Pontibacter liquoris: one gene and its partners. The protein of the gene in region 1 binds, or shares a complex with, the protein of each later gene. Links are inferred from orthologs where the notes say so. Each region holds a gene or a part of one and is shown in the gene's direction. Other genes may lie near its edges.

Region 1 (2,944 bases):
AGAAATTTTTGAAAAGCACGGTGTGGCTAAGACTAAAACAGATACTGGTTCTGCCGAGTCACAGATCGCCCTTTTCACTACGCGCATCTCTGACCTGACAGAGCACCTGAAGATCCACAAGAAAGACTTCAGCACTCGTTTAGGCCTTTTGAAGCTGGTTGGTAAAAGAAGAAGATTACTCAACTACCTGCAGAAAACAGAGATTGAACGATACAGAGCTATTATTGCCGAGCTTGGTATCAGAAAATAAGCTATTCTAGGGTCAAGGGAATTCTTACAAGGGATTCCCTTATCTTTTTTATGCCTTCCTTTCTTTTTGCAAGTACCCGACAGCAACTACAATGGGTAGTTCTGTTTTTGATGATAAACTAATTGACGATGTCCCAAAACGCGATAACAAAAACCATATTGCTTCCGGATGGCCGGGAGATCACCATTGAAACAGGCAAACTTGCCAAGCAGGCTGACGGCTCCGTAGTCGTGAAGATGGGTAACACCATGCTGCTGGCTGCTATCGTTTCAAACAAAGATGCCCGTGAAGGTGTAGATTTTCTGCCCCTTTCTGTAGACTACCAGGAGAAATTCGCTTCTTCCGGTAAGATACCTGGCGGATTCCTGCGAAGAGAAGCAAGACTTTCTGACTATGAAGTATTAGTATCCCGCCTGGTTGACCGTGTGCTGCGCCCGCTGTTCCCGGAAGATTACCATGCTGAAACACAAATGACCATCAACCTGATCTCGGCTGATACCGACATCATGCCGGATGCCCTGGCTGCGCTGGCTGCTTCTGCTGCCATTGCGGTTTCCGATATTCCTTTCAATGGCCCAATCTCTGAGGTGCGTGTAGCCCGCATAGATGGCCAGCTGATAATCAACCCAAGCGTTTCTGACCTGCAGCGTGCCGACATCGAACTGATGGTAGGTGCTTCTCTGGATAGCGTGGTAATGGTGGAAGGTGAGATGAACGAAGTTTCCGAAGCTGAAATGCTGGAAGCGATCGAGTATGCACACCAAGCTATTAAAGTGCAGTGCCAGGCGCAGCTTGAGCTGGCTGAAATGGTGGGTAAAGGACCGAAGCGCACGTACTCTCACGAAACACATGATGAGGAGCTTCGCCAGAAAATCTATGACGCAACCTATGCCAAAGCCTACGAAGTAGCTAAACGCGGTAGCGCTAATAAATCTGAGCGTAAAGAAGGCTTTGCTGCCGTGCTGAAGGAGTTTGTAGACGCCCTGCCGGAAGATCATACCTATGACGCTACACTCATCAAGACATACTACCACGACGTAGAGAAGGAGGCTGTACGCAACATGATCCTCAACGACCGCGTTCGTTTGGATGGCCGTCAACTTGATCAGATCCGTCCTATCTGGTCAGAAGTCAACTACCTTCCTGCTACACACGGTTCTGCCGTATTTACCCGTGGCGAAACGCAATCGCTGACTACCGTGACCCTGGGCACCAAGCTGGACGAGCAAATGATCGACAGCGCGATGGTATCCGGCACGAACAAATTCCTGCTGCACTATAACTTCCCGGCCTTTTCTACCGGTGAGGTGAAGCCGAACAGAGGCCCGGGCCGTCGTGAGATCGGTCATGGTAACCTCGCGCTGCGTGCCCTGAAGAAGGTGTTGCCTTCTGATGCCGAGAACCCCTACACGATCCGTATTGTTTCCGATATCCTAGAGTCGAACGGTTCTTCTTCCATGGCCACGGTTTGTGCCGGTAGCCTTGCCCTGATGGATGCCGGCGTGCCGGTGAAAAATGCCGTTTCCGGTATTGCCATGGGTCTGATCACCGATGAGAAAACAGGCAAATTTGCCGTACTTTCCGACATCCTCGGCGACGAAGACCATTTGGGTGACATGGACTTTAAAGTGACGGGTACCAAAAATGGTATCACTGCTTGCCAGATGGACATCAAGGTAAAAGGCTTGTCTTACGACGTGCTGAGCCAGGCTTTGGCCCAGGCCCGCGAAGGCCGCGCTCATATCCTTAACGAGATGAACAAAACCCTCTCGGCTCCTAACGCGGATTACAAACCACATACCCCACGTTCGTTCAACATCGTGATCGATAAAGAATTTATCGGTGCCGTAATCGGACCAGGTGGTAAGGTGATCCAGCAGATCCAGAAAGACACGGGCGCCACGATCATCATCGAAGAGAAGAACGAGAAAGGTCACGTGAACATTTTTGCCAGCAACCAGGATGCCATGAACAGCGCTGTTTCCAAGATCAGAGGCATTGTGGCCCAGCCGGAAATTGGCGAAGAGTACATCGGCAAGGTGAAGTCAATCCAGCCTTACGGTGCTTTTGTAGAGTTCATGCCTGGTAAAGACGGCTTGCTGCACATTTCAGAGATCCGCCATGAGCGCCTCGAAACAATGGACGGCGTTCTTGAGATCGGCGAAGATGTGAAAGTGAAACTGATCGACGTTGACAAGAAAACCGGTAAGTTCAAACTTTCCCGCAAAGTACTCCTGCCAAAGCCTGAGGCCAAGCAGTAATTCTAATGTATTATTTCCTGGCGCCATTTCTGCGGATGAAGTGGCGTCAGGAATTTTTTTCTTATAGCTGTGCCGTTCTTCCCCCATACTTTATTTGGAAGTTATAAGAACTTTGCACAGTTTTCTTATGTTACCACTCCGAGCCGCTATAAAAGATTTTTACTTTTTTGATTAACATTATACTCTGATGAGACAACTCAAGATAAGCAAACAGATTACCAACCGCGAAAGCCAATCGCTTGACAAATATTTACAGGAGATTGGCAAAGTCGATTTGCTTACACCCGATGAAGAGGTATCATTAGCTCAGAGGATAAGGGAAGGAGATCAGTTTGCACTTGAGAAGTTAACCAAAGCCAACCTGCGTTTCGTGGTGTCTGTGGCAAAACAGTACCAGAACCAGGGTTTGTCGTTAGGTGACCTGATAAATGAA
Region 2 (2,941 bases), 1.0 Mb from region 1 along the record:
AAAAACAGCAGAACGGCCCCGATAATGCCGATGCACCAGAATGCCCCGAACCGCATCAGAAACTCGATCGGTAATTGCCGGTAAAGGTGCGACATCACCGTGGCGTCGCGCATGAGGAACTGTGAGCCAATAAGTAAAAAAAGGCAACCGTAAAAAATAAGCAAAACATTGCTGTCAGGCCGGGTAGCTTTCATTCAGAAAAAATTAATAGTTAAGGAACGACTGGGCTTCGTGTTTAATGTCTTCGCGCGACTGCCCGTCTTTCACTCCCAGCGAGATCTTACGCACCAGCACCCCGACCACGGTCTTTTTAAAGCCAAGGCGGGCGGCCATGTTGATACAGAAATCCATTTCCGTTTCGTCCACAATGCCGTCGGCCAGCATCATCTCCACCAAATCATAGATCTGGTCGAAGCGGTCAGAGTCGTTGGTGGGGAGTTGTGGCTCAATCTTTTCAGCATTGGACAAAATATGACGAACATCGCTGGCTTTCATACCATTCTTCTTGCCTATCGACACAATAAAATTGATCTCAGCAGGGTCCAGGTGGCCGTCTATTTTGGCAAGGGCACCCAGATTGGTGATATGACTTTTTAATCTTTTTGTCTCTTCGCTTTCAAAAAAACCAAACATACGTTGCCTCTCTATTTTAAAATCTATTAATTCGTGATTGATATCGTTGCGTTAAATATTATTGCATCTTAAAGTGATGTGTTGGGACTCCAGCTATAAAAGCCAGATAATCCTGCCAACTGCTGGCTTTCACCTTTCTATGCAGCTATTACATACGGTTTTCTATATTTTTGGAGGCATGCGAACGCATTTTTTTTACTTGAACCTTACCTGCGATAGAAATACGACGAATTATATTCCTTTATTGCGGCAAGAGAAAACAAAAGCGAAGCAGCCTGCCAGGCAAATTACAACTAAGCTACATAACACATAAAACGCTATCATGAAAAAGATAGGTATTTTTACCTCCGGTGGCGACTCTCCGGGAATGAACGCCTGCATCAGAGCGGTTGTGCGCACAGCCATATACCACGGGTTAGAGGTATATGGCATCCAGCGCGGATACAATGGCATGATCAAAGGCGATATATTTAAGATGGAGTCTCACTCCGTAAGCAACATTATTCAGAAAGGCGGCACGATCCTGCGCTCAGCCCGCAGCAAGGACTTCCTGACCAAGGAAGGCCGCCAGACAGCCTATGACCAACTGAAGAAACACGGCATTGATGGCCTGATCGCCATTGGCGGTGACGGCACCTTTACCGGCGCCAATATCTTTTACGAAGAATTCGGCATCCCTACCATCGGCGCGCCAGGCACCATCGACAACGACCTTTACGGAACCGATTATACCATTGGCTACGATACGGCTGTGAACACAGCGCTGGACGCCATCGACAAGATCCGCGATACGGCAGACAGCCACGACCGCGTTTTCTTTATTGAAGTGATGGGCCGTGACTCGGGTTATATTGCCATTCCATGTGCCATTGGCGGTGGGGCGGAGATTGTGATGATCCCGGAATCGGAAACCAACATTAATACCGTGGTAGATGCACTGCGCACAGGCTGGAGCCGTTCTAAAACATCCTTTATCGTGATTGTGGCGGAGGGAGATGTGGCTGGCCACGTAACCGAGATTGCCAACAAAGTACAGGATGCCCTGCCGCACATGGATGCCCGCTGCACTATTCTGGGCCACGTGCAACGCGGTGGCGCACCAACCGCTGCAGACCGCATGCTGGCCAGCCAGTTAGGTATTGCCTGCGTAGATGGCCTGCTTACAGGGCACACCAACGAAATGGCTGGCATCATTAATGGCGAGCTGGTATATACGCCCTTTATCGATACCATTACCAAAATAAAGCCTATTAACCCCTACTATCTGCGGATGGTGGATATCCTGTCGGTATAGCGCCGGCGCCAGGCAGCAAGTATGAATTATGAATGAAGTGAAAAGTAACATCTGAAAAGCTGTTATTCTTTTCCTTCCATTCATAAATTCTGATTCAGCGTTCCGCTTTTATAAATTGAATTATCTCCTCCCATTGCCCGGGATGAAACCAGGTATAGCCGGCATCTTTGTTGAACCAGGTGAGCTGCCGCTTTGCATAGCGGCGACTGTTGCGTTTTAATAACCGCACGGCCTCTTCCCAGCCATACGCCCCCTCCAGGAAATCAAACAGTTCTTTATACCCTACGGTTTGCAACGCATTGTGCCGGCGGGAAGGATACAGGTTTTTTGCCTCTTCCAGCAGCCCCTGCGCCAGCATCTGGTCCATGCGCTGATCGATGCGCTGATAAAGCTCGGCGCGGTCGCGGGTAAGCCCTATCTTAATTGTTTGAAAGGGGCGCGCCTGCTTTTCCTTTTTCCTGAACGACGAGTAGGGTTGCCCGCTGGACAGGCATACTTCCAGTGCCCGCATTACCCGTTGGGGGTTCGCCTGGTCCACCTGTGCAAAATAAGCCGGGTCGCGCTCCTGTAGCTGCGCCAGCAGTGGTGCAAGCCCCTGCTCCGCTAGCAGCGCAGTCAGCTTTTGGCGCACTTCCGGGGCAGCATCAGGCATATCATCCATTCCTTCCAGCACCGCCTGCACGTATAAGCCCGACCCTCCGGTCAGGATCACCACATCGTGCCGGGTAAAGAGCTGCTGCAGCAAGGCCAGCACATCCTGCTCATACATGCCGGCACTATATTCCTGGGCAATGCTATGGGAGTCCACAAAATGATGGCGGATGCCCTGTTGCTCCTCCGGGGTAGGTTTGGCAGTACCGATCAGCATTTCCCGGTAAAACTGCCGCGAATCGGCCGAGATGATTTCAGTGTGATAGTGGCGGGCCAGTTGCACACATAAGGCTGTTTTGCCCACGGCGGTAGGGCCTACTACTACGATCAGGTGCTTTGGCATCGTTATTTTCTATCCGTGTA
Region 3 (2,904 bases), 1.7 Mb from region 1 along the record:
GGAGAATATTGTTAAAATTGTAGACACGATAGCAGGAAACACTGCAAATTCGACAGAGTTAAAGCTCAAACTAAACGAATACATAAGAGAAATCGATAAGTGTATTGCTTACCTGCAGGACTAAAACCCTGCGCGAGTAGGGGCCTGTGAAGGCCCGAAAGCCAGGAGAACCCGGTAAGCTTAACCATTAAAAACGCAACGGATGAGTGAATTAGCAATCAAGATTCGCATCGCGGAACGCGAGTATCCGATGCGGGTGAAAGAAGAAGAGGAAGAAAGGCTGCGGGTAGTAGGCAAACTGCTAAACGAGCGCTTGCGCTTCTTTAAAGACCAGTTTGGGATACAGGAAAAACAGGATTTGCTGGCCATGGTGGCCTTTGAAACCATGGTAGACAAGCTGAAGCTGGAAGATGAGAAAAACGCTCATCAGACCAAAGTAGACCAGCAGCTCAACTTGCTCGACGACCTTTTATCTGCTGCTACCAAATAGCAGGCCGCGCCTCCTTACCGGCTGGCGCCGCTTACACTTCGTTTAGGCTTTAAAGCCATACTTTGTTTTTTGCAGGAACTGCTAGGTGTTTTTATAAACCATAAAAGCAATTAGCTATGTCCATTCTTTATATTTTATTAACCGCTCTTGTTGCGCTCACTGCGGGCGTCTTCATTGGGCGTATGCTGCTGCAGAAAGTGTACAAGCAGCAGGAAGAAGTCGCCCGCCAGACCGCTAAAACCATCATTCGCGAAGCCGAACTGAATGGCGAGAGCATCAAGAAAGACCGCATCCTGGAAGCCAAGGAGAAATACCTGAAGCTTAAGTCGGAGTTCGAGGAGGAGATGAATAAGAAAAAGAACATCATCATCCAGAACGAAAACAAGGTAAAGCAGCGCGAGCAACTGGTAAACAAGCAAATGGAGCAAACCAAGCGCCTCGAAACGGAGCTTGCCAAGGAAAAAGAACAGCTTGCCGCCCAGCTCGACAAAGAAAAGGAGCACTTGCACGCCCAGATGGAGCAGTTGAAAAAGCGCCGGGAAGAAGTAGAGCAGCAGCACCAGGAAATTGTGGACCAGCTGGAAAAAATTGCCGGCCTGACCGCCTCCGAAGCGCGCGAGCAGCTGGTGGAAGCCCTCAAGAGCGAAGCCCAGACACAGGCCTCCTCGCACATCAAAGACATTGTGGCCCAGGCCAAGCTCACTGCTACCAAGGAAGCCAAAAAGATCGTGATCGAGACCATCCAGCGCACGGCGGCAGAGCATGCCATCGAAAACTGCGTGTCGGTATTCAACATCGAAAGCGACGACATCAAAGGCAAGATCATCGGTCGTGAAGGCCGTAACATTCGTGCCCTTGAAGCGGCTACTGGCGTGGAGATCATCGTGGACGATACGCCGGAAGCCATCATCATTTCTGGTTTTGACCCGGTTCGCCGCGAGATTGCCCGTTTATCCTTGCACCGCCTGGTAGCCGACGGTCGTATTCACCCGGCCCGCATCGAGGAAGTGGTCGCCAAAACACGCAAGAACATCGAGGAAGAGATCGTGGAGATCGGCGAGCGCACCGCCATCGATCTGGGTATTCATGGCTTGCATCCGGAACTGATCAAGATGGTGGGCCGCATGCGTTTCCGCTCGTCTTACGGGCAGAACCTGCTGCAGCACTCGCGCGAAGTAGCCAACCTTTGTGCCACCATGGCCGCCGAGCTGGGCCTGAACGTGAAACACGCCAAACGCGCCGGTTTGCTGCATGACATTGGCAAGGTTACGCCGGATGAGCCGGAACTGCCGCACGCCATTATTGGTATGGAGCTGGCCAAGAAGTATAAGGAGCATCCGGATGTGGTAAACGCCATTGGTGCCCACCACGACGAAGTGGAAATGACAGCAATGGTATCGCCACTGGTGCAGGCCTGTGACGCGATTTCCGGTTCCAGACCAGGTGCCCGCCGCGAGATCATGGAATCCTACATCAAGCGTTTGAAGGAGCTGGAAGAAACAGCTATCTCGTTTGAAGGTGTTAACCAGTGCTACGCCATCCAGGCCGGCCGTGAGCTGCGCGTAATGGTGGATGCCGATAACGTAACCGATGATAAAGCTGCTCAGATCTCCTTCGACATCTCGCAGAAGATCGAGAAAGAGATGCAGTACCCGGGCCAGATCAAGATCACGGTGATCCGGGAGATGCGCGCCATTAGCTACGCTAAGTAGTATTTGAGTATAAATTAAGGTTAAACCGCCTGCTACAGCTTTTGTAGCAGGCGGTTTTGTTTTGTTATGATCGGGTTATACTTGGTAAGGGACATGTGTAGGTAGCAATTGTACTTCTTCAATTAAAGTCGTTCCGGCTATACTTGATAGCTGGCTGTATTCCTCAGGTTTATACTTTGGCTATACTTGGTAGCTTGTGTTTGATGTGGCAGTTTATACTTCCTGCTATACTTGCTAACCAGCTGTTTTGCTCAGTCTTATACTTGCCTTGTTTCATTTCTGGCTTTGAAGCGCTCCAAGCCCGCGGGGGCTCGTCCTTGCGTTTCGCGCTGCTTTCATTTCCTGCCTTCGTACCTCAGGCTGCCTCACTATCGTTCGTCACCGGAAATTCTCGAGGCGCTTAACCCAAGGACTGGGATCATTTTCGATAGCTCAGCTTTATACTATGCAACTTGAACCAAGTCCCCCTTTGAAGGGGGTAGGGGGATGTTCTTCATTCACCAAGCTACTTATACTTCAGCGCAAGTATAAACTTCCTCGTCATGCCTTTTTGCTTTTGTCATCCTGAAAAGGATCTTGGTGGAAAGGAAACGAAGCCAAAACAACAGAGCTTATCCCTTAGCTAAAGTAGTGGCCGGCTCCCCTCCTTAGATAAGGAGGGACAAGGGGTGGTTGGACCCGGTCCTGAACACCGACAGATCT

What was found.
Region 2: pnp (region 1) and pfkA share a complex: the UniProt entries of both Bacillus subtilis proteins name them as parts of the possible RNA degradosome complex. The link is inferred for Pontibacter liquoris from one-to-one orthologs.
Region 3: pnp (region 1) and rny share a complex: the UniProt entries of both Bacillus subtilis proteins name them as parts of the possible RNA degradosome complex. The link is inferred for Pontibacter liquoris from one-to-one orthologs.

The regions. Positions count from the first base shown.
Region 1 is NZ_JALEBG010000001.1:1,973,988-1,976,931, forward strand. It holds pnp (polyribonucleotide nucleotidyltransferase), read left to right. Parts: upstream 1-378; coding sequence 379-2,511; downstream 2,512-2,944. Other genes in the region: rpsO (30S ribosomal protein S15), read left to right, coding at 1-250; LWL52_RS08120 (sigma-70 family RNA polymerase sigma factor), read left to right, coding at 2,699-2,944. UniProt on the Bacillus subtilis protein: Involved in mRNA degradation. Catalyzes the phosphorolysis of single-stranded polyribonucleotides processively in the 3'- to 5'-direction. Necessary for competence development in Bacillus subtilis.
Region 2 is NZ_JALEBG010000001.1:932,774-935,714, reverse strand. It holds pfkA (6-phosphofructokinase), read left to right. Parts: upstream 1-955; coding sequence 956-1,927; downstream 1,928-2,941. Other genes in the region: miaA (tRNA (adenosine(37)-N6)-dimethylallyltransferase MiaA), read right to left, coding at 2,022-2,921; LWL52_RS03765 (TerB family tellurite resistance protein), read right to left, coding at 205-633; LWL52_RS03770 (hypothetical protein), read right to left, coding at 1-113. UniProt on the Bacillus subtilis protein: Catalyzes the phosphorylation of D-fructose 6-phosphate to fructose 1,6-bisphosphate by ATP, the first committing step of glycolysis.
Region 3 is NZ_JALEBG010000001.1:264,338-267,241, forward strand. It holds rny (ribonuclease Y), read left to right. Parts: upstream 1-606; coding sequence 607-2,202; downstream 2,203-2,904. Other genes in the region: LWL52_RS01040 (hypothetical protein), read left to right, coding at 1-124; LWL52_RS01045 (cell division protein ZapA), read left to right, coding at 203-490. UniProt on the Bacillus subtilis protein: Endoribonuclease that initiates mRNA decay. Initiates the decay of all SAM-dependent riboswitches, such as yitJ riboswitch. Involved in processing of the gapA operon mRNA, it cleaves between cggR and gapA.